One region of the Glutamicibacter sp. NPDC087583 genome, then DNA from elsewhere that is predicted to be linked to it. Evidence: riboswitches for the same ligand, from Rfam matches in the RefSeq annotation. Region 1 holds a riboswitch; each other region holds the start of a gene.
What was found. A riboswitch is a leader RNA that binds a small molecule or an ion and turns the genes downstream of it on or off. The one in region 1 is predicted to bind S-adenosylmethionine.
Positions count from the first base shown of each region.

Region 2: it holds a riboswitch for S-adenosylmethionine, as region 1 does, so the genes downstream of both, ACIOU9_RS12860 (acyl-CoA dehydrogenase family protein) here and ACIOU9_RS15690 (ABC transporter substrate-binding protein) in region 1, are expected to answer to the same signal.
Region 3: it holds a riboswitch for S-adenosylmethionine, as region 1 does, so the genes downstream of both, ACIOU9_RS07375 (bifunctional o-acetylhomoserine/o-acetylserine sulfhydrylase) here and ACIOU9_RS15690 (ABC transporter substrate-binding protein) in region 1, are expected to answer to the same signal.

Region 1 is NZ_JBIUWY010000007.1:99,165-108,631, forward strand. It holds gene ACIOU9_RS15670 (acyl-CoA dehydrogenase) at 1-386, shown strand, start outside; gene ACIOU9_RS15675 (LLM class flavin-dependent oxidoreductase) at 444-1,847, shown strand; gene ggt (gamma-glutamyltransferase) at 1,928-3,751, opposite strand; gene ACIOU9_RS15685 (NAD(P)H-binding protein) at 3,967-4,830, opposite strand; SAM riboswitch class I at 5,116-5,207, shown strand; gene ACIOU9_RS15690 (ABC transporter substrate-binding protein) at 5,331-6,962, shown strand; gene ACIOU9_RS15695 (ABC transporter permease) at 6,974-7,930, shown strand; gene ACIOU9_RS15700 (ABC transporter permease) at 7,945-8,832, shown strand; gene ACIOU9_RS15705 (ABC transporter ATP-binding protein) at 8,861-9,467, shown strand, end outside.
Region 2 is NZ_JBIUWY010000004.1:292,937-302,403, reverse strand. It holds gene ACIOU9_RS12880 (MFS transporter) at 1-359, shown strand, start outside; gene ACIOU9_RS12875 (LysR substrate-binding domain-containing protein) at 405-1,322, opposite strand; gene ACIOU9_RS12870 (MBL fold metallo-hydrolase) at 1,468-2,508, shown strand; gene ACIOU9_RS12865 (acyl-CoA dehydrogenase family protein) at 2,626-3,855, opposite strand; gene ACIOU9_RS12860 (acyl-CoA dehydrogenase family protein) at 3,884-5,110, opposite strand; SAM riboswitch class I at 5,161-5,251, opposite strand; gene ACIOU9_RS12855 (SdpI family protein) at 5,526-5,900, shown strand; gene ACIOU9_RS12850 (GntP family permease) at 5,976-7,337, opposite strand; gene ACIOU9_RS12845 (CdaR family transcriptional regulator) at 7,629-8,690, opposite strand; gene ACIOU9_RS12840 (aldehyde dehydrogenase family protein) at 8,748-9,467, opposite strand, start outside.
Region 3 is NZ_JBIUWY010000002.1:254,557-264,023, forward strand. It holds gene ACIOU9_RS07360 (SHOCT domain-containing protein) at 262-660, shown strand; gene ACIOU9_RS07365 (SGNH/GDSL hydrolase family protein) at 729-1,586, shown strand; gene ACIOU9_RS07370 (homoserine O-acetyltransferase) at 1,669-2,814, opposite strand; gene ACIOU9_RS07375 (bifunctional o-acetylhomoserine/o-acetylserine sulfhydrylase) at 2,817-4,160, opposite strand; SAM riboswitch class IV at 4,252-4,371, opposite strand; gene ACIOU9_RS07380 (VOC family protein) at 4,544-5,188, shown strand; gene ACIOU9_RS07385 (GNAT family acetyltransferase) at 5,250-5,666, opposite strand; gene ACIOU9_RS07390 (CPBP family intramembrane glutamic endopeptidase) at 5,685-6,467, opposite strand; gene ACIOU9_RS07395 (phosphotransferase family protein) at 6,564-7,409, shown strand; gene ACIOU9_RS07400 (hypothetical protein) at 7,499-7,933, shown strand; gene tpx (thiol peroxidase) at 8,082-8,579, opposite strand; gene ACIOU9_RS07410 (class I SAM-dependent methyltransferase) at 8,678-9,379, shown strand.

The sequences.
Region 1 (9,467 bases):
TCCTCCAGCTGGTGGGCGAAGTTTCCGCGGAGTCCTTCGCTGCCGACTCCGTGGTGATCGGCGCAGTCCTTGAAGTTGAAGCCGCCTTGGGCGATCCGGGACTGAACGACGAGGAACGCTACGCAGTATGCGAGCTGGCCGCCAACCGCGCGCAAACCGTGGTGCAGCCACTGGCCATCGGCGTGACCAGCAAGCTCTTCGACGCACTGGGCGCCTCTTCCACCAGAAGCGGCTGCAACCTGGACCGGCACTGGCGCAATGCGCGCACCATCGCCACGCATAACCCGGCGATCTACAAGGCGCGCATCGTCGGGGACTACGAGATCAATGGGGTCCAGCCGCAACGGCTGTCCGTCACCGGCGAGGATTCGACCCAGCGGGCCTGAGGGCCTGCGACGCACACCAGCAACTTTCCACGATTACCAACCTATGGGGGCAAAGCCATGAGCGAGAACAAGCGCGAGATCCTATTCAACGCATTCGACATGAACTGCGTGGTGCACCAGTCGCCGGGCCTGTGGCGCCATCCGCAGGACAAGGCCTCGACCTACAACACCCTGGGCTACTGGACCCACCTGGCCAAGGTGCTGGAAAAGGGGAAGTTCGACGGGCTGTTCCTTGCCGACGTGCTGGGCACCTACGACGTGTACAAGGGCACCAACGTGACCCCGCTGGGCTCCGGCGCGCAGGCGCCGGTCAACGACCCGATGATGCTGGTTTCCGCCATGGCCGCTGTGACCGAGAACCTCGGCTTCGGCGTCACCGCAGGTACCGCCTATGAGCACCCGTACGCTTTCGCCCGCCGCTTGGCCACCCTGGACCACCTGACCAACGGCCGCGTGGGCTGGAATGTCGTCACCGGCTACCTGCCATCGGCGGCCCGCAATATGGGCCAGGAAGACCAGATGGAGCACGACGAGCGCTACAACCACGCCGATGAGTACCTCGAGGTGGTCTACAAGCTGCTCGAAGGCTCGTGGGAAGACGACGCGGTGCAGAACAACAAGGCCACCGGCGTCTACACCGACCCGGCCAAGGTGCACCCGATCGAGCACGAAGGCAAGTACTTCAAGGTTCCGGGCATCGCCATCACCGAGCCGTCCACCCAGCGCACCCCGGTGATCTACCAGGCCGGCGCCTCCAAGCGCGGCACCGAGTTCGCCGCGTCGAACGCCGAAGCGATCTTCGTCAATTGCCCCACCCGCGACCTGCTGAAGGAAGCGGTCAGCAAGATCCGTGACGCTGCCGAGGCCGCCGGGCGTGGCCGCTACGACATCAAGGTCTTCGCCATGCAGACCATCATTACCGCCGAAACCACCGAACTTGCCCAGGCGAAGTTCCAGGACTACAGCTCCTACGTGGATATCGAGGGATCGCTCGCACTGCTGTCGGGCTGGACCGGCATCGACATGTCCGTCTACGGCCCCGACGATGTCATCGGCGACGACGTGAAGTCCAACGCCATCCAGTCCTCGGTGGAAACCTTCAAGAAGGCCAGCGGCGATACCGGCAAGCCGTGGACCATCCGCCAGCTGGCCGAATGGATCGGCGTGGGCGGATTCGGCCCGGTCTCCGTCGGTTCCGGCGCCGAGGTAGCCGAGAAGCTCATCGACTGGGTGGAGTACACCGACGTGGACGGCTTCAACCTCGCCTATGCCGTCACACCGGGCACCTTCGAGGACATCGTCGAGTACGTGGTTCCCGAGCTGCAGGCGCGCGGGGTCTACAAGACCGAATACACCGAGGGCTCGCTGCGCCACAAGATGTTCGGCGAGGGAGACCGCGTGAAGGACACCCACCGCGCAGCCCAGTACAAGATCGCCAACCGGATGGCTGCGCAGGCCTAGGCGCATAGCCTGATAGCGCAGCAAATGGCGGCCCCGGCAACTTCGGAAGAAGTCGCCGGGGCCGCCATCTGCCTGCGGGCCTATTCGGTTGGCTTCAGCACCATGGCTGAACCGCCGCCGCGCCTCGTGGGCTCGGCCGCTGCGGTGAGCGTGCCATCGGCAGCGATTTCCACCGCTTCAACCGCTCCGATTTCCGCCTGCGGAGTGAAGGAATCGCCAGCTGGCGTGAGCTTGTGGCCGAAGGCTTCGAGCGCGGAACCGTGGGCTTCGATAAACTCCGGTTCCGCGGTGACAGCGGCCGTATTGCGCTGGGAAGCACGCGGAGCGGCGATGGCTTCGCTGATGCTCATGCCCAGGTCGATGCGGTTCACCAGGGTCTGCAGAACCGTGGTGATGATGGTTGAACCGCCGGGGGAACCGATGGCCAGCACCGGATCGCCGTCCTGCAAGACAATGGTTGGAGCCATCGAGGAACGTGGGCGCTTGCCAGGTTCAATGCGGTTCGGATCCTGCGGGTCGTACACCGTGGAGAAATCGGTCAGCTCGTTGTTCAGCAAGAATCCGCGATCGGGAACCACCATGCCCGAGCCACCGGTCTGTTCGATGGTCAAAGTGTAGGAAACGGCATTGCCCCAACGATCCACGACCGACAAATGGGTGGTGGAGATGTTTTCCGTATCCTGCTCTTCTACCGGTTCGCTGGTGGCAGCGGGGCATTGGCCATCATAGTTTTCAAGGTCGCCCGGAGCGACCGGCTTCGTTGCAGCCTGCTCCGGATCAATGGCGCAAGCACGATCCGTACCGAATAATTTGTCCGTCAGCGTCTGGGTCGGGACGTTGGTGAAAGCGGGGTCGCCGACGTACTTGCCGCGATCAGCGTAGGCGAGCGCAGTTGCCTCGAAATAATGATGCAAGGCATCGGGTGCTTCCATAGCTGGCAAATCGAACTCGCCCAGAATGTTCAGCGATTCGCCGATGGTCGTTCCGCCACTGGACGAAGGAGCCATGCCGAAGACGTCATAGCCCCGGTAGTCCACCTTAGTTGGTGCCTGCTCCACCACTTCGTAGCCGGCCAGGTCGGCAGTGCCCAGCTGCCCTGCGGGAACCGGGAGGGCGGTGTCTTCGCTCTTTGGCGGAGCCTGCACCGTTAGGGCGATTTCGGCAGCCAATTCGCCCTCATAGAATCCCTGGAGGCCTTGCTTGGCCAGCATCCGGTAGGTGTGTGCGAGATCCGGATTCTTGAAAATGCTCCCGACCTCCGGGGCATCTCCGCCGGGCAAGAACAATTCGCTCGTGGAGGTGAACGCGGCGAATCGTTCCTTGTTATCCAGGGTCTGTTCACGGAACGTCTCATCAATGACAAAGCCGCGTGAAGCGATCTGGGTTGCCGGCCGCAGAACCTGTTTCAGGTTCTGCGAACCCCAATTATCCAGTGCGCGCTGCCACGTGGCCAAGGTCCCGGGCACGCCCACGGACACGCCACTGGTGACCAGTTCCGGGGTGAAGTTATACGGCTCGCCGGTTTCAGGATCGATGAATGCATCATGCGCAATGCCTGCCGGTGCGGTTTCGCGGCCGTCGATGGTGCTGACCTTGCCCGACTTCGCATCGTAGTGCATGAAGTATCCGCCGCCGCCAATGCCTGCGCTATAGGGTTCGGTGACGCCCAGTGCCGCCGCGGTTGCCACAGCCGCATCGACAGCGTTGCCTCCCTTGCGCAGGATTTCGATGCCGGCAGCGGTGGCTTCCGGATCGACCGACGAGACTGCGCCTCCAGTGCCGATGGCGGTCGGGTCCTTCTGGGTGTGCCGTGGTTCGGCGCTCGCCGGAAGCGCTGAGAAAGCTCCCAGGCCCAAGGCGATGGCTGCCGCGCAGGCAACTGATCTTAAACGTACTCGTGGCATGCTTTGATCTCCTCTGCAGGTGGGGATGAAGTATGCGCAAATTTACGGGAGCGGGAACTCGCCGCGCGGTTGTGACACGCAGCACCATGGGTTTGCGCGGCAATTTCGGCATTGCCGCGCGAATATTCCGGGTTGTGACGCGTTAAAGCGGCGGGCAGGCACCGCGGCCTCGATCGCCGCCAATGCCTGCCCGCTGGAACCCTAGTGCACCTGGGCTACTTGTCCAGGTTGTCCTTGATGACTTTGCCCAAGGAAGCCGGGGCGCGGCCGATCAGCTGAGCCAGCTCCCCGGAGTCCACTTCCAGCGCTCCTTCTCGAATGCGCATGTCGGTATCGACGAGGATGTGCGCGAACGGTCCGGGGACGCCGGCATCAGCGTAGATCTTTTCCAGTTGCCCTGGATCCATTTCCTGGTAGGCGATGTCCTGGCCGGCGGCAGCGCCAACCGCGCCAGCAAGCTGGGCGAGGGTGAATGGCTTATCGCTGCCCAGCTCGTAGATCCTGCCGTTCTGGTCCTCCTCGGAAAGCAGCACGGCCGCAGCGGCATCCGCATAGTCTGCACGGGCGGCAGCGCTGATCTTGCCATCGCCGGCGGCACCGAGCACCGTGCCGCTGTTGAGGTAGCCCATCAGCTGGTCGGTGTAGTTCTCGATGTACCATCCATTGCGCAACAGCACGTAGTCGATGCCGGATCCGGCCAGCAGCCGTTCGGTGGCGATGTGCTCGTCGGCGAGCTTCATGCCGCCGGACAGGGCGTTGGCAATTGAGGTGTAGGCGATCAGCGAGACATCCACGTGCTTGGCCGCGTTGATGACGTTCTCATGCTGGGCAACGCGCTGGCCCACCTCGCTGGCCGAAATCAGCAGCAGCTTGTCTATGCCTTCGAGTGCGGACACGAGAGTTGGCTGGGCGTTGTAATCGGCAACGCGGGTTTCCAGGCCTTTGCCTGCCAGTGGTTCCAGCTTCTGCTCGGAGCGGCCAATGGCGACCAGATCAGCGGCATTCGCCCCGCGCGCAAGCAGCGCGTCGATGACTAGATTTCCAAGCTGTCCGGTGGCACCGGTAATTGCGATCTTCATGGGGTCCTCTCGTTGGTCTGCATCTGCTACAACCGGCGAGGACGTGAGGTAATTCCCGGAACCATCGAATGGGAATGCCGATTAAGCAAGGATTCGCATGGATCTGTCCACAGTTGGCGTCACAAAGCGTTTTATGTCCGGCGCATTGCATTTTATGACGCGCAGCATGACGTGTATCGGCTGTTTCAGGACGCGTTCTGCGACTTCATGACCCCTGCTTACGTAACGCTTGTCTGCTGAATTCAGGGGTTGCAGACTTGAACTGTTCGGCCGGTACAGCCGGACACCCCATCCAGAGCGACCGAGAGACCTGGCTCGTTGAAGTCGCAGCAACCACCCGTAAACGGGAGCGGTGCTAAGGCCAGGACCGATGGAGATTGCTAAATTTCTCAACGGTCTGCCGGAAGAAACTCGCCGTGGGTAGTCCCGGAATCAAGGCAGAACGTACAGGGAATCTATGCGTAATCCTCGGGGCACCAACCGAGAGGACATCTGTAACCATGCGTACAGCACATTTTGGCCTGAAGGCCACTGCAATCCTTGCCGTTCTGGGCTTGTCACTCACTGCATGCGGAAACAACGCCAATACTACTGGCGCCGCTGAAGCAGCAGCCGATCCAGGGGAACCAGTAGAAGGCGGTACCTTCACTTTTGCTGAAGTTACCCCCATCAACAATTGGCAGACTCAGGCAGCGCGTTTCTATGAGAAGGCCAACGTACTGAATTCCGTCCTTGATCGCCTGACCTACTACGACGTGGAAGCTGGCAAGCTGGTTGGCTGGATCGCCAGCGGATTCGAAGCCAACGATGCCAAGACCGAGTTCACGTTCACCATTCGCGACGGAGTCACCTTCTCAGACGGATCCAAACTGGATGCCAAAGCCGTGAAACTGAACCTGGACGCGCTGGGTCAGGGCATCAAGGAAGCTCAGATTGCACCGAACGTTGACTTTGCCGCCTACAAGTCGGCAGAGGTCGTTGGGGACAACAAGGTCAAGGTCACGCTCAAGCGTCCGGATGCCAATTTCCTTCGGGCGACTTCTTCAGTAACTGCTGGATTGGTGTCCCCGAAAACCCTTGAACTGGATAACGCCGCGCAGTCCTCGATCTCCAAGATTGTTGGTTCCGGACCGTTTGTCTTTGAATCGGAAAAGCCTGATGAAGAAGTGGTTTTCACCAGCCGCGATGACTACGCTTGGGCACCAGAATCTGCCTCTAACCAGGGCGATGCATACCTGGATACCTTGGTTATCAAATACCTTCCTGAGGTAGCTAGCCGTGCCGGGGCAGTTCAGTCCGCGCAGGTAGATCTCGTCCGAGGCTTGCAACCGGTGGATGAACAAGTGCTGGGTACCAACGGTGGCAAGGTGTTAGCTGCTGAAGGCGTAGACCTGACCACCAACCACGCAGCAGTACGTGTTGGCTCGGGAAAGCTTGAAGACGTCAAAGTCCGCCAAGCGCTGCAGATTGCAATCGACCGCCAGGCCATTAAGGAAACCGTTCTCTCGGATAGCTACGTCATCTCCGGATCGATCCTGAACCATAAGGCTCCAGGTTTCGTAGACCTATCTTCCGAACTGGCGTACAACCCAGAAAAGGCCAAGCAATTATTGGATGAAGCCGGTTGGAAGCCGGGCGCGGATGGCATTCGCGAGAAGGACGGAAAGAAACTGGAAGTAACGGTCTCCACCTCCAATAACTCCGTGGTCATCAAGCCAGCGTTCGAACTGATTGAACAGCAATGGCGAGAGATTGGCGTCCAGCTGGTCAACCGCGCGGCGGACAATACTTTCCTGACCAACGCGCTTGTCGACGACAAAGTGGAGTTCTTCGGCACCCGCCAGTTCGCATACGGCGGACTGGGCCCGGTCTACGCAACTGCGAACAACAATCAGACACTTCGCGCCGATCCTGAACTGAACAAGCTTTTCGCCGAAGAGCAGTCAGCAACCACCGAAGAAGAGCACCTGAAGTTGGTGGAAGAAGAACAGCGTACCCTGGTGCTTGACCAAGCCTTGACCTTGATTCTTTGGGACGAAGTTCAGGTCTATGGGGCCAATAACTCCGCCAACGTTGAATTCACTTCCGGTACCGCACCAATCTTCCAAGGTGCTTGGAAGAACGACGGCTAGGAACCGAGCTCATGGGCATTTACATCGCAAAACGATTGGGACAGGCAATATTGGTCATTTGGCTGGCCTACACGGCGGTTTTCATCGCTGTGCAGGCCTTGCCGAATGACCCGGTCACGATCTTCCTGAGCACTGACTCAGCCGCGGATCCGGCCACCATTGCACAGATGAAGGCGTACTACGGATACGACCAGCCGGTCTTCGTGCAGTACTTCACGCAGCTGCTGGGATTGCTTCGCGGAGATCTCGGATATTCCTTGTCCAGCGGTTCGGAAGTAGCGAATCGAATCGGTGAAGTAGCTGGATCCACCCTGATTCTGGCTGGCAGCGCATTCGTTTTGTCGGTGGTATTCGCCCTGATCATCGCCTCAGCGGCGAGCCTGTCCAAGGGCGAAAAACTGCGCAAGACGCTGCTGAATCTGCCACCGCTAATGGTGTCCATTCCTGTTTTCTGGTTGGGCCTGGTGCTCCTGCAGCTGCTGGCAGTGCAGCTCGGAGTGATGTCACTGTTCCCGGACGGCTCATTCATGTCGCTGGCAGTGCCTATCTTCGTACTCGCCGTGCACCTGAGCGCTCCGATCGCCCAGGTGCTAATCAAAAGCGTGCAGGAAGTTAATAGGCAGCCATTCATCGACGTGCTGAGAGCCAAAGGCGCCAGCGAAGCGTGGATCTTCTACAGGCACACCTTGAAGAACGCGGCCCCTGCCGCACTAGCCATTGCGGGTATCACCATTGGCGCTCTGCTTGCTGGTTCGGTTATCACGGAGACGGTGTTTTCGCGTGCAGGATTAGGCCAGCTGATCTTGCAGTCAGTTACCGCGCAGGATATCCCATTGGTCCAAGGACTGGTGCTTCTGACAGCCATTGTCTTCACGGGGGTCAACTTGCTGGTAGATCTCATCCACCCTCAGATTGATCCGCGAATCGTCGCTTCGACAAGCAGGTCAACCCGCTCGCTGGTTGCATAAGGAAAGAAGGACTAATGACTCTCTTGACCAAGCACATTGGATCAGTGGCCAATGAAGATCAGCGCCAAGTTCCAACCAGCACTGTAACCAGTCAACGTAATCCAGCAGTACGCTGGTTAGCTGCCTGGTGGGTTCTCATTCCGCTGTTCTTATTTGCGGCGTGGGCTTTCTTCCCTTCGTTCTTTACTGGACAAGACCCAATTACGGGTGTGCCGGCTGACAAACTGCTAGCGCCAAATGCGGAGCACCTGTTCGGAACAGATCATCTGGGGCGTGACGTATACAGCCGAGTTGTCTACGGAACTCACCAGACACTGCTGACCGCCGGTCTGGCTTGCTTGGTTGGAAGCGTAGTGGGTTCGGTCCTCGGACTGCTGGCGGCGACCGCCGGACGGTTCGCAGACACCGTTGCAATGCGCTTTGTCGATGTTGTCCTGGCAGTTCCTGCCTTCCTGATCGCGCTGATTCTGGTTACCGCAACTGAACCGGGACCGCTGTCCTTGGGCCTAGGTGTGGGTATCGCTTCGATCGCGGCATTCGCTCGCCTCGTGCGCACTGAAGTGCTCAGGGTCCGATCACGCGATTTCGTGCAGGCGGCCTTGATGAGCGGCGGCAAATACTTCACTGTGCTACGTCGCCACATCATCCCGCACATCATCGGTCCGGTTCTCTCCTTGCTGGCTGTAGATCTGGGTGCTGCGATTCTTGCAATTTCCGGTTTGGGGTTCCTGGGCTTCGGCTCGCCACCGCCGACCCCTGAATGGGGACTGCTGATTTCCGAAGGACGCCAGTATCTTTCGGTGGCATGGTGGCTGACCACTTTGCCGGGATTGGTTATCGTGGCGGCGGTAATGCTGACAGCAGTACTGGGACGTGCCATCAACAAGGCATTCCGCTTCTAGCCCTACTCTTTGATGAACGGACAAGACCATGAACGCAACGAACGACGCTTCTTCAGCAGCGATCCGCATTGAAGATCTAACGGTCCAGTACGACCAGGGCACAGTAGCTGCTGACAATATCAATTTGGAAGTCCCCGCGGGGCAGATCATTGCCATTGTTGGTGAATCCGGCTCGGGCAAATCCACCCTGGCCAAGACACTCATCGGTTTATTGCCGCAAAGCGCGAAGGTCAAGGGAAGCGTGCGTTTCGGCGGTACAGAAGTCACTAATCTTTCCATGGCCGATTGGCGTGCGATTCGTGGCGCAGGCATTGGATTAGTTCCACAGGATCCTGGTGCTTCTCTGGATCCGGTGAAGACCATTGGCTCTCAGATCATTGAAGTCTTCCGTTTGCATCCGTCACGTTCAGTTCCCAAGGCGCAATGGCGTTCCAAGGCAATTGAGCTGATGGAGAGCGTTGATATCGACCGTGCGGAAAGCCGACTGGACCAATACCCGCACGAACTCTCTGGTGGCCTGAAGCAGCGCGTGCTGATTGCGATTGCCTTTGCCTTGAACCCTCAGCTGCTCATCGCTGATGAACCAACCAGCGCCTTGGACGTCACCGTGCAACGCACGGTATTGGAAGTTTTCG
Region 2 (9,467 bases), on a different contig from region 1:
CCGCCCTGCCGATCATGTGGATGCTGGAACTGGGCCAGCTGTGGCTCTTCGCCATCGCGCTGTTCGTGGCCAACGGCATCATCCAGGCCTTCATCTTCGGGCCGTTCGGCGCGTTCACCGCGGAGCTGTTCCCAACCCGCATCCGCTACACCGGCGCTTCGCTGGTCTACCAGCTCTCCTCCACCGTGGGCGCGGGTTTCACCCCGATGATCGTTGCAGGCCTGGTGCTGCTGGGCGGCGGATCGCTGTGGATCGCCGGAGCCGTTTGGGCCGCCGCGTTCATCGTCGCCGCCCTGGCCATGCGCGGCATCAAGGAAGGCCGCGACGCCGACCTCGAGGCCGAGGAAATGAGCCACTAGCCTCCCGACTGGCGAAAGCGCGGGGCCGGTTGGAACCTGCGGGTTCTAACCGGCCTTGCGCTCTTTCTCGGCTCCGGCTTCCTCGCAGAAATCCAAGAACGCGCGCAGCCGCAAGCTAGGGCGGTCCGAAGCGGTGTAGGCCACGCAGATATCGCTCACGCCAACCTCGCCCTCGATCTCCAATACCGACAGCGGCAAGCCGTCGTAGCTCAGGTTGACCGGCGGGCGCTGCACCAGAACGGTATAGCCCAAACCCCGAGCCACCATCCCGCGCACCGCCTCGAAGCTCTGCGAACTCCACCGCACCTTGGGGTCCAAGCCCGACATGCGAAGATTCACCAGCTGGTTATCGCGCACCGTGGGGATGTCCAGGGAGACGAAGTCGTCGTCGGCCAGTTCGCTCAAGGCGACGGAGGTGCGATCGGCCAGCCGGTGATTTCCTCCCACCAGCACATAGGGCCGGCCCGACATCACCGTACGCGAAGAGACCTGCGGCAGCAGGTGGCGGGTATGGGTGAGCACCGCATCCAGGTGGCCCTTGAGCATGCGCTCCTGCAGGTCGGCCCCGTCCCCCTCCACGAGGGTGACCTGCAAGTCCGGGTGCACATTGGTGAAGCGTTCGCAGATCACCGGGATCCAGAAAGCGGCCAGCGAGGAATAGCAGCCGATCACCAAAGGGCCGGAGAGCTTGGTCTGGCGTTCGACAATCTGGTCCTGCACTTCTTCGGCATGGCGCACCAGGGCCCGCGAGTCCAGCAGGAAGTCGGTGCCGACAGCCGTGAGCACCACGCCGCGGGCACGTCTGCGCACCAGCAGCTGCGAGCCGACGGCGCGTTCCAGCTCGTCCATGGACTGGGACATGGCTGCCTGGGAAATATGGCACTGCTCCGCTGCGGCGGAGATGGAGCCGAGTTCAGCGACGGCGACGAAGTACTGCAGCTGGCGCAGGGTGTAGTTGATCACCCGCCCAGTCTAGCCAGCGGGCAGCGGACCACTGCCAACTAGAAAATGTTATGAGGCGAATAATCTATTATTCCTTGACTACTTCATTGCCTCCGCGGATGATGGCATCAGCTTGCCGATGAAATAACCCGTCTACAGGAGACAGATGAAGCCAGTGATGAAGACCGGAATGCATGCAGTGGCGCTTGGAACTGCTGGCGGCCCGCTATTGAGGCCGGATCCAGGAACCGGTCACCGTCGCGGAATTTCTACCGCGATCGTTGTGGACGGCCACGCTTACTTGGTGGATTGCGGCCATGGCGTCGGTTTGGGCCTGGCTGAGATCGGGATTCACCCCACTGCCCTGCGCGGAATTTTCATTACCCATCAGCATTCAGACCACGTCATTGACCTGAATTCTGTCATGGTCCTGGGCGGCCTTGGGTTCCGCGGCACCGAGGGTCGGCAGGTTCCTGTTTTCGGACCGGGTGATCTAGGAGTGCTGCCCTCGATGCAGACAGCGGCCGAAGAGCCGGAAGCCATATTTCCGCAGTCGCCCACACCCGGGACCAACGCCATGGTCAACTTGCTGCTGCGCGCCCATGCGACAGATCTCAACGATCGCCGACGGGATTCGGCGGCACCTGATATTTCGGATATTTTCCATGGCGTAGATATCGAGATTCCCGCCAGCACAGGCTTCCACCCCAACCACAACAACCATCCGGACATGGAGCCTTTTGAAATATACGCTGATCGGCATGTAAAAATTAGCGCTATCCTGGTCCAGCACCAACCTATCGCTCCGGCATTCGCATTCCGCTTTGATTCGAGATATGGATCGGTCGTGGTTTCCGGCGATACAGCGCCAAGCGCAAATCTTGCGCGCCTGTCCCAAGGCTGCGACTTGCTGTTCCATGAAGCTATTGATCTGGAGGCCATCGCTCGTAGCTACCCGCATGCTTCATCCTCCGAACTGGAAGCGAGCATGGGACATCATCGGCGCGCGCACACCACCGCAGAAGACGCAGGTCGAATCGCCCAGCGGGCTGGAGCACGGAACTTGGCGCTGCATCATTTGGTTCCCGCTGGATCTGGAATGGAAGTTTGGCAGCGGGCTTCGAAACAGTTCTCTGGCGGCCTCTTCGTGCCCCGCGACTTGGATATCTTCCATATCGCAAGTGGCACGGTTACCCAGGTGCGCTAGGGCCAAGGCCGGCAGCTATCCGTCAGGCGACTGGAACGATGGTCGATCAATTGCCCCGGGCCGACGGCCTTGAGCCCAGCACCGGCAAAGGATGCTGGGCTCGCAAGACCAAGGAATCTACTTTGATGCACCAATCGCCCACACGCGCGGAAGCTCGGTGCCATTGACCGCCAGGTCGCCAATCAACCTCGCCTTGAACACCCAGGGGTTGTGGTTGCCGGCGGTACGGGCATTGCGCCAGTGCCGGTCCAGGTTCTTGGTAACGCTCGTGGCGCTGGCGGCCAGCGCATCGAAAGCGTGGGTGATTGCGTTGAGGACCAATGGCGTGAGCACCACCTGCGCCTGGGCGCTGGCCTGCTCTGCCGCATCGTTGGCTGCTTCGTCCTCTTCCCCGGTCACCTCGCCGGTGTGCAGCGCCTGCGCAGTTTCATAGGCTCCCTGCAATGCCGTCGACACTCGTTCCACCGTTGCCGCGGCAGCGAAGGCCGCCGCGGAGACCTCGCCGATCACCTGCAGCAGCTGCGGGTCTTCGGCCGCCAGATTGGCCGCGGCATGGCTGAAGGTCCGCTTGCGCGCCTTCAGCTCGGCGGCGAAGTCGCGCTCGGCTGCTTTGGCGGAGCCGGCCAGAACAGCGAGCAGCACCTGCTGGTAGAAAGCTGTCTGGTACTTGAAACGCGTATCGAAGTCGATGAGGTCTTCTTCGGCGACAATCGCATCGGTGAAGGTGGAGGTGCCGGTACCCGTGGTGCGCTGGCCGAAGCCATCCCAGTCATCGGCCAGCTCGACGCCGGGCTGGTGGCGGTTGACTGCGGCGATCACGCGCTTTCCGGTGTCGGTGCGCTCTGCGTAGGTATCCAGCCAGTCGGCGAAGATCGAGCCGGTGGAGTAGTACTTGGTGCCGTTGATCTTGAATCCTCCCTCGCCGTCCGGGGTGACCTTGGTGATCACGTCCCCGACCTTGACGGTGCCGACCTCGGTCCAGGAGTTGCCCACCAGTTCTCCCGCCACGAAGCGGGCCAGCCACTTGTCGCGCCCCGGACCGGGGGCCGCAACCAGACGGTCCTCGACGAAGGCGAAGTGCGCGCGCAGCGCTTGGGCAATATTGGAATCCGCCGCCGCGAGATCCACGAAGAGCTCGAAGAGTTCGGGCAGCGTAGCACCGGCACCCCCGTGCGATTCCGGGACCCGAACCGCACCAAAGCCGGCAGCGGCCAGGTCCGCGACCTGCTGGTAGGGCAATTCGCCGGTGCGGTCGCGTTCGGCTGCGCCCTGCGCAATGCGCGCGAAGAGCGGTGCGAAGCGGTTTTTGAGGCCTGCGAGTCGATTGCCAGTTGCAAGTACAGTCATCGTTCAGTCCAATCCGGGAGAAGTTTTCTTAGGTGTACAGCGAGAGCGGCTGGGACTCTCCGCGCAGGAAGTAGGCGCCGACCTCGATCTTCTTGTAGTCCACTGGGTCGTGCAGCGAATGGGTGCGCACATTGCGCCAGTACAGGTCCAGGCCCACCGAGTTCGCAGTCGAAGATGAACCGGTCACCTCGAAGATCCGGTTCGCCACCTCCACTCCCACCTCAGTGGAGACCACCTTGGCTTCAGCAATTTCCACGGCCAACGCCGCTCGTTCGGGCTGGGTGACTTCCCCGGCCTTCGAGAGCAGGGCATCGAATTTCCGGCCCAGCTTCTCGGTCAGCGCCGCCACTGCTGCGGTGCGGGCTTTGAGCTCTCCGACGGTGCGCTGGAAGATCGGGTCCTGCGAGTAGGTCTCTGCCTGCGAGAACAGCCAGGCGTTCTTGCGGCCCAGCAAGATCTGCTTGCCGCGCTCCAGTGCTCCCTGGGCGATGCCCAGGTAGAAGTTGGCGAAGGCCAACTGGATACCGGGGGTAAGCAGGGTGGAGACCGGTTCATCGGTGACGAATCCCAGCAAGTCCCCTGCTTCGAGCCGCACGTTGTGGAACTTCAAGGAATTCGACGCGCTCAGCCGCTGTCCCAGGTAGTCCCAGTCGTCAACGATTTCCAAGCCATCGATATCGCGTGGCAGAACCAACGCGAGAATCTGCCCGTCGTATTCTCCGCCCTGGACCAGCGCGTTGATGACGATGACCTCGCCAACACCGGAACCCGTGGAGAATCGCTTGGCTCCATTCAGTCGGTAGCCGTCCCCTTCGGCGCTCAGCGTCAAATCCGGATCAACTGGATTCACCGAATCGCCCCAGAGCCAGCCACCTTCCACGGTGCGCTGCCACCATGCCCCTTGCGCTTCTGCTGGGGCGTAGAACGCAATGCCGGACTGGTTGATGTAGTGGTAAGCCAGCAACTGCGAGATGGAGCCATCAGCTGCGGCCAGTATGCGGACCGCTTCGAAAGCCGTTTCCCAATGGGCTCCGGCTCCGCCGAATTCTGCAGGCACCAAGAGATTGAGCAACCCGGCTTCGCGCAGCAGCTGCACTTCGGCGAAAGGCTGGGCGTTCTTTCGGTCGCGTTCGAGCGCGTCAGCCGCCAGCTTGTCAGCTACTTGCTGGGCGACGTCGCGCCAATGAGCCAGTTCAGCTTCATCAGCAGTGCCGGTGTAGGGCACGCGCGGCAATTGGGTATCCAGTACAGTCATCTTCGTTCTCCTCTTGGGCTATGGATTCCGAAGGATGCAGAAAATCTGCGGATCCATCGAACCTGGCGTTAGCACTACCTGCGGAGTGCAGGCTTGCTGCGGCATCTCGGAGCCAGGTCTCTCAGCCGCTCTGGATGGGTTGTGCTCCGAGTCAAGCATTACTGGCAGGTCCTCGGGAAGGGCGCTGTCATGCGGAGGAACAGCAGGACAAAATACGTCATCTTCGCGCCTTCGCCCTGCCGGAAAACGGGCGGATAAGACGTCATATGACCTTCGCATGACGCAATTGGCATGCCGGAACTGGATCTCAAGAGCGTTCCCGCAGGCATCGATTGGGAACACAGCGTGGATCAGGGCACTTCCATGCGACCGCATAGAATGGCCATTCAAGATCAATCGGCAGAAGAGGCGGCAAGTGGATCCAGCAGGCGTGATTGCCTTCATGTTCGGGTTGCTGAGCATAACGCTGGTCGCAGCGTTCCTCGCCCCGATGGCACGGGACCGGAAGCTCGCTCGCAATGCGGCGATCGGCATCAAGACGCGCCACACCTTGGCCAGCGATGGGGCCTGGCTCGCCGGGCATCAGCAGGCTGCGCCCCTGCTTGCCGCGGCTTCCTGGGCCGGTTGGGCGGCATTGGCCAGCGCAGCAGTTCTCTGCCTGCTGGGCCAATTCGGTTTCGCCTTCGCCGCGACCGGAACCGGCTACCTGGCCGCCATCGCGTTGCTGGTGATCTCGACTGCCACAGCGAATAAGGCCGCGCGGAGCTTCCCGGCGGCAGGCCTGGGCTAATCCAGCACTGCTTAAAGCAACGGATCGCGCCATCTGCCGATGGCGCGATCCGTTGCTTTCTTGGAAGGCGTGCTGCTAAAGCAGTACGGCTCCCAGGACCAGTACAGTCAGGAACCCCGCGGTGCCCTGGATGGCGGTAGCCACGCTCAGGGTCTTGTAGGCGGTGATCACCGGAATGCGGCTGAGCTGCGAGACGACCCAGAAGTAGGAGTCGTTGGCGTGCGAGACAACCATCGCACCGGCGCCTACTGCCAATACGGATAGCACCATGCCCAGCTCCGAACCCAAGCCCAGGGAGCCGAGCATCGGAGCGACCAGCGCGGAAGTGGTCACCATTGAGACGGTGGACGAGCCCTGGGCGGACTTCAGTGCAGCGGCGATCAGGAATGGCACAGCCAGGCCCAAGCCCAGTCCGCTGAGTGAATCCGAAAGAATCGTGGTCAGATCCGACGCGGCCAGGACCGCGCCGAAGCCGGCGCCGGCACCGGTGATCAGCAAGATCGGAGCAGCGGTGCGTACAGCTTCGTTCATCTGCTCATTGAAGACCGCCAGCTTGCTGCCACCGCTCAAAAGAAAAGTCGATGAGATCAAGCCGAAGATCAGCGCAATAACCGGCGTCCCCAGGAAGGAAAGGATTTCCAAGGCAGCGCCTTCGCCAATCGGGTGCGAGGGCAGCTTCGCAATGGATGCGGCACAGATCAGCACCAGCGGAACCAGGATCGGCATGAAGGCCAGCGCCGGGCTGGGCAATTTTCCGAAGCTTGCACGCAGCTGCTCATAGTCGAGTTCGGAGATGTCATTGTGGTCGTCGCTTGGCAACGGGGTCCATTGGGACTTGTTGAAGCGGCTGGCGTAGGCCAAGCCGGCAAGTGCCGAGATGGCCGCAACGGGCAATCCGACAGCGATGATCAAGCCCAGGTTATCGGCAACGCCGATGCTTTCGGCTGCGGCCAGCGGGCCCGGAGTTGGAGGCACCATGGTGTGGGTCGCGTACAGGCCGGTCATCAGGGCGATGGAAGTTGCCAGCCCAGAGACCCCGGTACGCAGGGTGATGGCTTTGCGCAGCGAGTTGAGCACCACGTATCCCGAGTCGCAGAAGACCGGAATGGAAACGATGTAGCCGATAATCGATAGCGTCAGGTTGGGGAACCGGGTACCGAGGACCTTGATCAGCGCATCTGCCATGGAGATCGCGGCGCCGGATTTCTCCAGGATGACACCGATCATTGTTCCGAACAGGATCACCAGTCCGATATTTCCCATGGTGCTGCCAAAGGCCGTGGTGACCGTCGAAGCCACGTCGGCCAGCGGAATCCGGTAGGCGAAGGCCGCCAGGATAGCGGCGCCAACGAGGGCGAGAAATGGGCTGATCTTCAGGCGTGCTGTGACCATCACGATGGCCACAACAAGGATCAGCAGAACAAGCAGTTCGTACACGGCGGGTTGGCTCCTTTGCCAATATCGGTAGTTCTCTGCGTCCAGCCCGCAATGGCTCAACGGGTGGACCAGCCCTGTCGGCAAAGCCGCTCAAGGCTTTGCCCGTTGGGCTAGATGCCACCGTGCCACCCCGGTTTCGGGCGCAAAGATCGATCATCCTGCCAATACTAGGAAAAGTGACCCCGAATACCTATGGGCACACGACCATATTTGCCTGGGTTCGAAAGAGCCAATGTGTGCAAACATCCCACCCTTCCCAGCCCCGGCGCCAGCTCCCCTCGTTTCCAGGGCCTAGAAAACATGCAGCTGGCCCAAGGCCACTCTCGCGTAGATGGCATGCTGGAGTTTCAGGGATTCGCTGGACCGCCGAATATCGACGCCGCTGACCTGGCTTATCCGCTCAAGTCTTTGCACCAAGGTATTGCGGTGAATATGCAGATCCGTGGCCGCTTGGCTCATCGAAGCAGCTGTCGCAACGACCAGCAGGGTTCTGGCTTGTTCCTCATTGAGCTGCATCGCTGGAGCAGCTGCATGTTCCAGGCTGCGGGCTGGGGTGCGGGCGATAGCCACAGCAATTTCCCGGCTCCACATGCGGCGCCGTGTGTGGGATGGCACGAGTGCCGGATAGCCCACCAATACGCGCAGCACTTCGGTTTCGGCCATGAGATCCTCGGCCTTTTCGACAGGCGCGGAGACCAGGAAACGTTCCTGGTCCATGCGCTCGGGAGCGAAAGCTGGCTCGCTGGCAGCGCAAAGCCTCCAGTACGCGCCGGAAAGGCTAACCCATGACGTGCGGTGATGATCCTTCGCCGGCTCTTCGAGCGACGGATCCCCCACGCTTCGGGGCAGCCAAGCTTCAATGCATTTCGGCCCGCGCAAACCATGCGCTGCGAGCGAGCGGTCGATCACTTCAGGCGCAACGCGACCGGCGATCAACGCAGAAATAATGTCGCGGGCTTCGGTCTCGCGCCGCGCGCTGCGAGAGTGCTCGCGTTCCTGGGCAAAGAGCAATTGAACGGTCAGTGCAATCAGGCCGGCCAGCGGTTCCACCTCGTGGGGAGCTCCGGTCACGCCCACAACGCCGCAGAGCTGGTCGTTCAGCACCAGTGGCACATTGACCCCGGGCTGGGTTCCGGCCGAGCCGTCGGCCTGGCTGACACGGATGATGCCGTTGCGTCGGATCGCCTCTGCGCTGCCGTCGTGGTGGGTACCGATACGCGCAGCATCCGTAGAAGCAATGATGACTCCGTGAGCATTCATGATGTTCACATTGCGGTTGATGGTCGGCGCAATCGTGTCGACGACTTTCTGCGCCAACGCGCTAGCCAGCCGGGGTTGCTCCTTTTCGCTCATGAGCTCATCCTAACGGCCCGGGACTGCGCAAAGCAGTCCCGGAATAGAACATTGCCGCTAGTCGAGCTTGACGGTGACCGACTTCAGCGAGGTGTAGGCCTCGATGCCTTCACGGCCATTTTCGGCGCCCCACCCCGACTGCTTGAATCCGCCGAACGGCATGTTCGCATCCATGCCGGCACCGGTATTCACCCTGACGTTGCCGGCCTGGATTTTCTTGGCGAAGGTCAACGCGCGGGAAATGTCCTGGGTGAAGATCACCGAATTGAGGCCGTAGTCGGTGTCGTTGGCCCGGCGCAGCACCTCAGCCAGCGAATCCTCGTCGCCGAAGGTGCTGACCGAGAGCACCGGCCCGAAGATCTCATCCTTGGCGATGGACATGTCCGGACTGACATTTTTCAGCACGGTCGGCTGCACGAAGAATCCTTCTCCGCCTTCGGCCAAGCCACCGGCAACGAGTTCCGCGCCATCAGCGATGCCCGCCTCGATGTACCCCAGCACGCGCTCGCGCTGCACCTGGGAGATCAGCGGGCCCAGCTGGGTTCCGTCTGCCAGGCCAGCGCCCAGCTTGAGGCTCTTCGCGAATCCGGCGATGCCTTCGATGACCTGGTCTGCGATGTCTTCGTGGACATACAGTCGCGACCCTGCCGCGCAGACCTGGCCGGAGTTGCCGAAGATGCTCATGGCCGCGGCCGGAATGGCCTTGTCCAGATCCGCGTCGGGATAGATCACCACCGGGGATTTGCCGCCCAGCTCAAGGCTCAGCCGCTTGAGATT
Region 3 (9,467 bases), on a different contig from region 1:
CCACCGGCGATGGCAGCGCCCGGGTGCAGCAGAACTTCCCCGTAATCACCGTCGAATCTCCTGAAGGCGTTGGCCGGCACTATCCTGGAACCATGGTCTTCCAAGGCCTCGAAATCCAGTTGACATGTTACAAGATTATAAATCTTCAAAAAATTGCCTAGCTTTTCAAGTTTTTCGTGTTCAACTGGACCAAGGGCCTCACGGTCCTCCGGAACGCCGCTCTCGCCGGACGAGACAGCGACAGAGTTAGGAATAGGCGCCATGGACGAAATTGAATACAGCGAAGATATTCCGGGGCAGCTGCAAGAGGATCTCGATAGTTTCGGGTACATCGAACCGGACCCGGGAAGCGCTTCGTCCCTATTCGATAACGTGGACACCGTATTTTCAGTCGGCGCTCCCCTGTTCGCCATGCTCTTTATCGCCGTTATCGGATTGATCATCTTCGTAGCGGTGCGCAATTACCGCAAAGCCAAGAGCGCCGGTTTTGATCCGCTGACCCTGGAAACCGAACTGATGGCAAGAGCCGCTAATTCAGCTATGCTGGCGCCGGAAAAATCCCTTGAGGACAAGCTTGCCGAACTCGATTCCCTGCACTCGCGAGGAATCATTACCCGCGACGAGTACTTGCAGGCGCGCCGGGACGCTTTGAGCGACTAGCACGGCGGTTCATGGAATCATCCTCGGGAATGATTGACTATAAGTTACCCTTTGGTAACAATAGATTCGTGCCAAACGATTCTGCTTCTGAACCATCAACATCCGCCAATGCCCCACTGCATCCGTGGCGCCGCTATGTCGCCATTGGGGACTCGTTCACCGAGGGCATCGGCGACCCCGACCCGTCGAGCACCGGCCGCCACCTTGGCTGGGCCGACCGCTTGGCCCATGAGCTCAGCCGCACCGTCCCGGACTTCTCGTATGCCAATCTCGCCATTCGAGGCCGGCTGATTGGCCAGATCGTTGCCGAACAGCTCGATCCCTGCATTGACCTGAAGCCCGATCTGATCTCGCTCTGCGCAGGCGGCAACGACGTCCTGCGCCCGGGCGGGGATCCAGACAAGATTGCAGATATCCTCGACAATGCGGTAGCCAAGCTCACCGATACGGGTGCCACGCTCTTGCTCTTCACCGGGCCCGATATTCGCGATACCCCGGTTTTGGGAAGCATCCGAGGCAAGGTGGCGATCTACAACGAAAACGTGCGCACCGTAGCCGCCCGCCACGACGCCATCGTGGCGGACATGTGGGCCTTGCAGGAGTTGCACCAATCCCAGATGTGGGCACCGGATCGCCTGCACTTCTCCCCCGCCGGGCACCAGCGCATTGCCGCCATGGCACTGGACTCGCTGAACGTCGCGCATCCGCTGGACACCGAAATCGTTCCGGCCGTGGATGAACGCAGCTGGCGGGAAGCCCGCAAGGAGGATCTGCAGTGGGCGCGTGAGCATCTTGCTCCCTGGGTATTGCGCCGCCTGCGCCACCAGTCCTCCGGCGACGGCATCACCCCGAAGCGGCCCTCGGCCACGCCGTTTGCGCAGACCAAGCCAAACGACTCGCTCGGCGCCGGCGACAGCGCCAAGTAGTCACGAAAAGCCTGAAGCAGTTCCACCGATTACTGGCGGAACTGCTTCAGGCTTTGAAATCTTCCCGAGCCCCTTCCGGGGCTCAGTCTCCGAACACCAAGGTCCGAAGCACGCCGTCGAGCTGCGTGGCGTCGGTCAGGAATCCATCGTGGCCAATCGGCGAATCAATGTAGTGCACCGGTTTTGGCTTGGCCAGCGACGAGGCCAGCTTCACTGACTGCTCAGGAAAGTACAACCGGTCAGTGGTTACCGCGGCAACCACCACGTTGATCTTCGCCAGTCGCGCCAAGGCGGCTTCCAGGGATTCATGGCCGCGAGCCACATCATGGCTCATCAGCGCCTCGGTGAGCACCAGGTAGCTGTTGGCGTCGAAACGATTCACCAGCTTGCTGGCCTGATGGTCAAGATAGCTTTCCACCTGGTACCGCCCGCGAGGCCCCTCGAGCAGACCCGTCGGCTTCTCGCCATCCTGCGGGTTGCGCGAGAAACGGGTTTCAAGCTCGGCCTCGGAACGATAGGTGATGTGGGCCAGGCGGCGAGCCAAGCCAAGACCGGCGTCCGGGCGGGCATCGTTGCCGTAGTAGTCGCCATTGCAGAAGTGCGGGTCCAACCGGATGGATTGGGTTTGCACCTGTGCAAAGGCAATTTGCTCGGCAGTCGCCTGCGCGCTCGAGGCCATCACTACGAGATTCTTGACCTGGTCGGGGAACTCGACGGCGTATTCCAACGCGCGCGCACCGCCCATCGAACCGCCAATGACCGCATGCCAGGAATCAATTCCCAGTTTCTTGGCCAGCCGCGCTTCAAGGCGCACCGAGTCCTTGATGGTGACGAAGGGAAAGCTCGAACCGTAGGGCAGGCCCTGGTCGCCCAAGGACGAGGGGCCGGTGGAACCATTGCAACCACCCACCATGTTGATGGACACGACAAAGTACTCATTGGTGTCAACCGTGGCGCCGGGGCCTACGAGCTCTTCCCACCAGCCGGCGCTTTGCGAATCGCCTTGCGCAACGTGGGCGTCACCGGTGAGCGCATGCATCACCAGCACCGCGTTGGAGCCATCAGCTGCTAGCGTCCCCCACGTTTCATAGGCCAGCACCACGTCCGGAAGGAATCCACCGAATTCGAAGTGGTGCTCCCCCACGGACTTACGGCGCAAAATGCCGTCTTGCCCGCCGGCGAGCTCTTCGGCGCGCAGAGTATCTTCAGTAGTCACAATGGATGCCATGCCTAGAGGGTTTCCTGCAGTTCCTTGTTCTCGAGGGCTGCAACTGCTTGGAAGCCCAGTTCCAGATCGGCCAGAATATCCTTGATATTCTCCAGTCCAACGCTCAGCCGCACCAGTCCCGGGCTCACGCCGGCCGCAACCTGCTCAGCTTCGGAGAGCTGGGCGTGGGTGGTGGAGGCCGGGTGGATGACCAATGAGCGCACGTCGCCGATGTTCGCGACATTGGAGTGCAATACCAGTGCGTCCACGAAGGCCTGGCCGGCTTCCGAACCGCCCTCCAGTTCGAACGCGATGATCGAGCCGGCGCCCTGATCGCTGTACTTCTGCGCACGCTCATGCCAAGGCGAGGACTTCAGGCCTGCGTAGGCGACCTTCTGCACTTCCTCGCGGGCTTCGAGCCAGTTGGCAACTTCTACGGCATTCTGGCCGTGGCGTTCAATGCGCAGCGACAAGGTTTCCAGGCCCTGTGCGATCAAGAACGCGTTGAACGGCGCAACCGAGGAACCCAAATCGCGCAGCAACTGCACGCGGGCCTTGAGGATGTAGGCCAGATTGGCGCCCAGGATGCCGTTGACACCCAGGTCGCGGGCGAAGACCAGGCCGTTGTAGGACTCGTCCGGGGTGTTGAAGCCCGGGAAGCGGTCGGCGTCCTTGGCGAAGTCGAAGTTGCCCGAGTCCACGATGACACCGGCAATGGCACTGCCGTGTCCGCCGAGGAACTTGGTGGCTGAATGGATCACGATATCCGCGCCCCACTCGATCGGGCGGATCAAGTACGGGGTGGCCAGGGTGTTGTCCACCAGCAGCGGCACGCCAGCTTCGTGGGCGATCGCCGAGATGCCCTCGATGTCCAGGACGTCCTGTCGCGGATTGGAGATGGTTTCCCCGAAGAAGGCCTTGGTGTTCGGACGCACCGCGGCGCGCCAATCATCCAGGTTGTCCGGGTCGGAAACGAAGGTGACCTCGATGCCCAGGCGCTTGAGCGTGTGCTTGAGCAGGTTCTGGGTTCCGCCGTACAGGCTGGGGCTGGCCACCAGGTGGTCGCCGGCTTCGGCCAAATTCAAGATGGCGAAAGTGGTGGCAGCCTGTCCCGAGGAGAGCAGCAGTGCTCCAACGCCGCCCTCCAGGTCAGCGATGCGGGTTTCCACCGCGTCGGTGGTCGGGTTGCCGATACGGGTGTAGATCGGCTCCAGTTCCTGCAGCGCGAAACGTGCAGCAGCGCTCTGGGCGCTGGGGAAGACGAAAGAGGTGGTTTGGAAAATCGGGAGAGCCCGTGCCCCGGTCGTCGGATCCGGGGTCTGGCCGGAGTGGATCTGACGGGTTTCAAATGACCAGTTATTGCTCATGGTTTCCTCCAAATAGCGTTTCATGACTATGGGGGTACGCCACTGAAAAGACACCGACAGGAAGCACCATATCGTGACGACTTCCAGGGGTAACCCGCGCTTGTCCTTGATGCCTTGTGCGTTCAAGGGCCAGGTCTTCACCCGGGGCACCCCACCGCGGTTGGAGGGTTGCCGCCCAGTAAGCCGGGGCTTGTTACTGGGACTCATGACCTGGTACCAGTTTGCCCGAAAACCGAAGATTTTTGCAACGCAAGGGCTGGTGATTGGACTCAATCGGTCATATTTCGCGAATATTGCAGGTTCATCGCAGAGTATTCGATAGCATCACGGAACTTAGGTGTGCCTAAGTAGAGACTCGCATCACATGTTGTCATGATGGGCACATGATGAGGCTAGATCACGTAAGTTATGCATGCGGCCCGGACGGGCTGTTGCCAACCGCTGAAAGAATCTCCGAGTCCCTTGGACTGGAATTCGTCAAGGGCGGCGTGCATCCACGATTCGGAACACGCAATGTCATCTTCCCGCTCAAGCATGGCCAGTACCTGGAGGTGGTTGAAGTCCTGAACCACCCGGCCAGCGACAAGGCACCCTTCGGACAGGCGGTTCGCGCCCGTTCGGAGCTCGGCGGCGGCTGGATGGGCTGGTGCGTCTCGGTGGAGGATCTATCCAGTGCCGAGGACCGCTTGGGCCGCAAGTCGGTGCCGGGCAACCGGAAGTTCCCTGATGGCCGCGAACTGACCTGGCAGCAGATTGGCATCAAGGGCCTGATCGCCGATCCGCAGTGCCCGTACCTGATTTCCTGGGATGAAGGATCCGAGGAGCTGCATCCGTCCAAGGCGCTGGAACCTGCCGGCGCCATCAGCCAGATCTCCATCGCCGGCTCGCGTGAACGGGTGCTGGATTGGCTGGGCCAGCCGCAGAACGTCAATTTGGGCGCTGTCACCATGCAATATGAAGCGCCGAATGGCACTCCGGGCATCATGTCGGTTACCTTTGAGACCGAGTCCGGAACCGTGGTGCTGTAAACAGTTCCGCAGAGATCGCAAGTAGGCGGGGACAATGGCGTCCCCACCTACTTTCTTTTCCTTAAGGCCGGTCCAGCCGCTTCCCCAGGACCACGACGTGCTGATCTTCGAAGCCCAGTCGTTCATAGAAATCGATGACGGCAGAGTTCTCCCCGCGGACCATGAGCTGCACCTTGGGCACGCCGCGATCCCGCAGCCACAGGACAGCAGCATCCACCAGCGCCCTTCCCAGGCCGTTGCCCTGCCGGCACGGATCCACCGCAACATAGTAGAGCCAACCTCGGTGGCCATCATGGCCAACCATCGCAGTAGCCATGAGTTGATCGTTCTCAACGATGGACAGCACCGTGGAAGTAGGCTCGGCCAAAGCCCGTCGGGCGTCGGCGAGCGCATCATTCCACGGACGAGTCAGCCCAGTTGCTTCCCACAATTCAACTGCTTGGCGAAGGTCCTCCTCGCGCAGCACGGTAATCTGCATTGGCTCAGCTTACCGGCGCTACTGGCCGATTCCGATGGCCGGCCCGACCAAGGCGTATCCCACGAAGCCGATGGCATCGAGCAGGAAATGCGCGATGACCAGCGGCATCACCCGCCCGTACTTCTGGTATACCCAGCCGAAGACGACGCCCATGAGCATATTGCCGATCATCGGCCCCACCCCCTGGTACAGGTGGTAGCTGCCTCGGATCATCGCAGAACCAATAATGGTGCTCCACAGGCCCAGCTTCAATTTCTTGGCGTAGGTGAACAGGAATCCGAGCATCAGCACTTCTTCGAGGATTGCATGACGTGCAGCCGACAGCAGAAGCACTGGGACGCTCCACCAATAATCGCCAAGATTCGCTGCTGACAGTGCCGTGGTGACGCCCAGTGCCCGTCCAGCGGCATAGACGCCCAGCGTTCCCACTCCCATGGCCAAGAACATCCCCGCCCCGAGCAGTGCGTCCTTGCCCGGCTTGCGCATATCGAAACCGATGTCCCGGATGGTTCGTCCGGTCGTGCGCTTCATCAGGTAGAGCGCCAGCACGACGGGTACCAAGGCAAAGAAGATGTCCAGCAGCTGGTAGGAGAAATCAAAGAACTCGCGGGTGCTCAGCGGGTTGTTCAGCGATGTAGTCTGCTCGCGCAGTGGTGCTCGGGTGACCTTGTCGGCAAAGCTCAGCAGCGAGTAGACCGCGCTTTGTCCCAACGACAGGGCAAGAACCAAGACGATCTCGAATTTGAGGGTCTTGCGGGTTGCTGTCTGCTTAACTTGTTCAGCGTTCACGTTTCCGATCATAGGCTGATCTGGCTGTGCGCGTACTGAGCAGCCACGTGGCAAACCTGCGATAGCCTGAGGTTGAGACCACCAGCAAGCTGAACGAGAAGAGTGCGAGTGAGCCGTCCTGCCACCATTGGAGAACTGCAGATTGCCCGTCAGCTCTGCCCCGATCTTTCCTGGGAAGATGCGGCGGTGAACGAAGGCGGACAATTCCACAAGGTGGTCATTGGCAATCCGCAAGCGGTGATTCGCATGGCGCGCACGCCAGCGGCCACGGAGCAGATGCCCCGTTCCGTCAAGCTGCTTTCTTTGCTGGAGGGCCAGCTCAACTACCAGATTCCGGTGGCGGTCTCCGAGATCCTGCACGTCGACGGACTCAGCTCCGTGGCCATGTCTTTCATCCCCGGCAGCGCCCATGAACCGCATTACGGGGATCCGAAGGTGCTGGGACAGCTGGTCAAGGATTTGGCCGAGCTGCCGCTGGAGCCGATCAGCGAGCATCTGGCCAAACCGTTTTCATTCCGTGGCGAATGGACCCAGGCCAGGCAGCAGCAATGCTTCGATGCGCTGCCCGAGGAACTGCGAGGGCCTGCTACCGAGCTCTGGGCCCAGCTCGATATCCTGGCGCAGGTTCCTGCGGGCTTAGTCCATGGCGACTTGGCCGGCCACAACATGCACTGGATCGGCGAGAAACTGGTTGGCATCTTGGATTGGGATCTGGCCGCTGCGTGGGACCCGGCTTTGAACACCGCTTACCTGAGCCTGTGGCATGGATTGGAAATGGCGGATTTGATTGCTCCCAGCGCAGAGGAAGCATACCGGGCCAAAATCTGGTTGGGCCTGATGAGTCTTGAACGGCTATCGGATACGCTCTCGCGCACCGACAACCCGAAAATGGGCAAGCTCATGCGCAAGATTGGTCCGCGCATCCTCACCGCTGCGCAGACGGTAAGGAGGTGAGCTCCTCGCTAACCATTCATCCCGTCGCGACAGCATTCTCACCAACCAGAATCCGATATCGAACTGTAGCTTCCTAAGCGAGGAAAAATATGACCCTGAAAAACGCATTCGCTCTCATTGCCCTCGTTGGAACTTCAATGGCGTTCACAGGTTGCTCCGTCAGCGATTCCAGCAGTCCCCCTCCACCAGGTACAGATTCGATGATGCTGCTGCAAGACCATGATCTGGCTGCCATCAGCACAGAAATTGATAGGAAGGACCAAAAGATCTCTCTTGCCATACCGCTCCGCGGCGGCGATTATGAGGTTGCGCTCGAATGCTCGGGCGAAGACATGTCGTCCAGCATCGCATGGCAAAGCGATGAGAAACGGGACAAAGGAGAAATCAGCGTTCCCTGCACCCATGAAGGCGCAAACGCCCGCGAAGAGATTTCTCTAAACGGCTACTCAAGTTCGCTCACTTTCGTCGCAAGAGAGTTGCAAGGACACGAACTTACGGTATCAATTGCCTCAAACGCGACTTAGCACTTGATGATGATCCCTCCCGATGTCTTCGTCTATCAGGATTTAGCGAAACATTATTTTGTTCAAACGCGTTGAAAAAGCAAAATGCCCACCCGAGCACGATGCTCAGGTGGGCATTTCGGCGTATCGTCTCCGATGCGAGGAATATTTAGTTCAGTGCTGAGATGGCTGCATCGTAGTCCGGCTCGGTGGTGATCTCCGGGACGATCTGGTTGTAAACAACCTGGCCGTCTTCATCCAGGACAACAACCGAACGGGCCAGCAAGCCAGCCAGTGGACCGTCAACCTGGGTCACGCCATAGTCCGAACCGAAGTCGGAACGAAAGACCGAAGCAGCGGTAACGTTCTCGATGTCTTCGGCACCGCAGAAGCGTCCCAGTGCGAATGGCAAGTCAGCAGAAACGCACACCACGGTCGTGTTCTCCAGGCCGGCAGCCAATTCGTTGAAGCGACGCACGCTGGCAGCGCAAACGCCGGTATCAACCGACGGGAAGATGTTCAGGACAACGCGACGGCCAGCCAGCGATTCGCTGGTGACATCTGCAAGGCCGGTGTCGGTGAGAGTGAAAGCTGGAGCCTGCGAGCCAACGGCCGGCAGATCACCAATAGTCTGTACAGGGGTTCCCTTGAAAGCAGTATTAGCCATAGGTCTTGTTTATCATGAATGCCTAATCCGGAGCTATATTTTCTGCCTACTAGCGCAAACAAGTCGCTCACCTCTCGTTCCTATGCAAAACTGTGGACATGGGCCCCGACTACGATTCATACGCAGCGAAGATGCGTGCTCAGACCCTTGACGGCACTGATTTGGAAGTAGTCGCCCGTTTCACCGACATGCTCTGCCGCCGCAATTCACGAATTCTCGATATCGGTTGCGGGGTAGGCAACACCGTCAACGCCTTGCGCCGCTTGGGACACCGTGGCTACGGCATAGATCCCACACCCCAAGTGCTGGATGTAGCTGCAGAGCTATTCGACGGGAGCTGGTTCCGGCAGCTATTGGCGAACCAGCTGGCCCTGGGCTCATTGGACGAGCATGACCTGCCAAGGACGTACGACGCCATATTGTTGACCGGTAATGTGCCTGCTTTCATTTCTCGCGATGAACTGCGAGGCATATTCAACTTAGCCGATCAGGTGCTCAGCGTCACGGGCGTACTCGTTGTCGGAACCACCCGCCATGCCAACGGCGGACCGGAAGACCAGGACGAACTCCGCGAAGGAACCTCGCTGCAGCTCGTGCAGCGATTCGCCGATTGCCATTTGGCTCCCTACCGTTCTGGCTCCCAATGGTCGGTGAGCGTGTACGCACGCACCGGTCAGCGTTCAGGATTCCAGAGCCCAGATGGAATATTCATTCTGCCCCCTAGCCTCGTGGCTATTTGCGAAACGCCGCCAGGTATTCAACAGTCGGCAAGCTTTTCAAGGCCTGGAATCGCTGCCTAAATGCGACCGCTGTTTCGTAGCCAACTGACTTCGCAAGGGAAGCTGCCGTTTCATCGGTTTCCACGAGCCGCCGGCAAGCCTCTTTTAT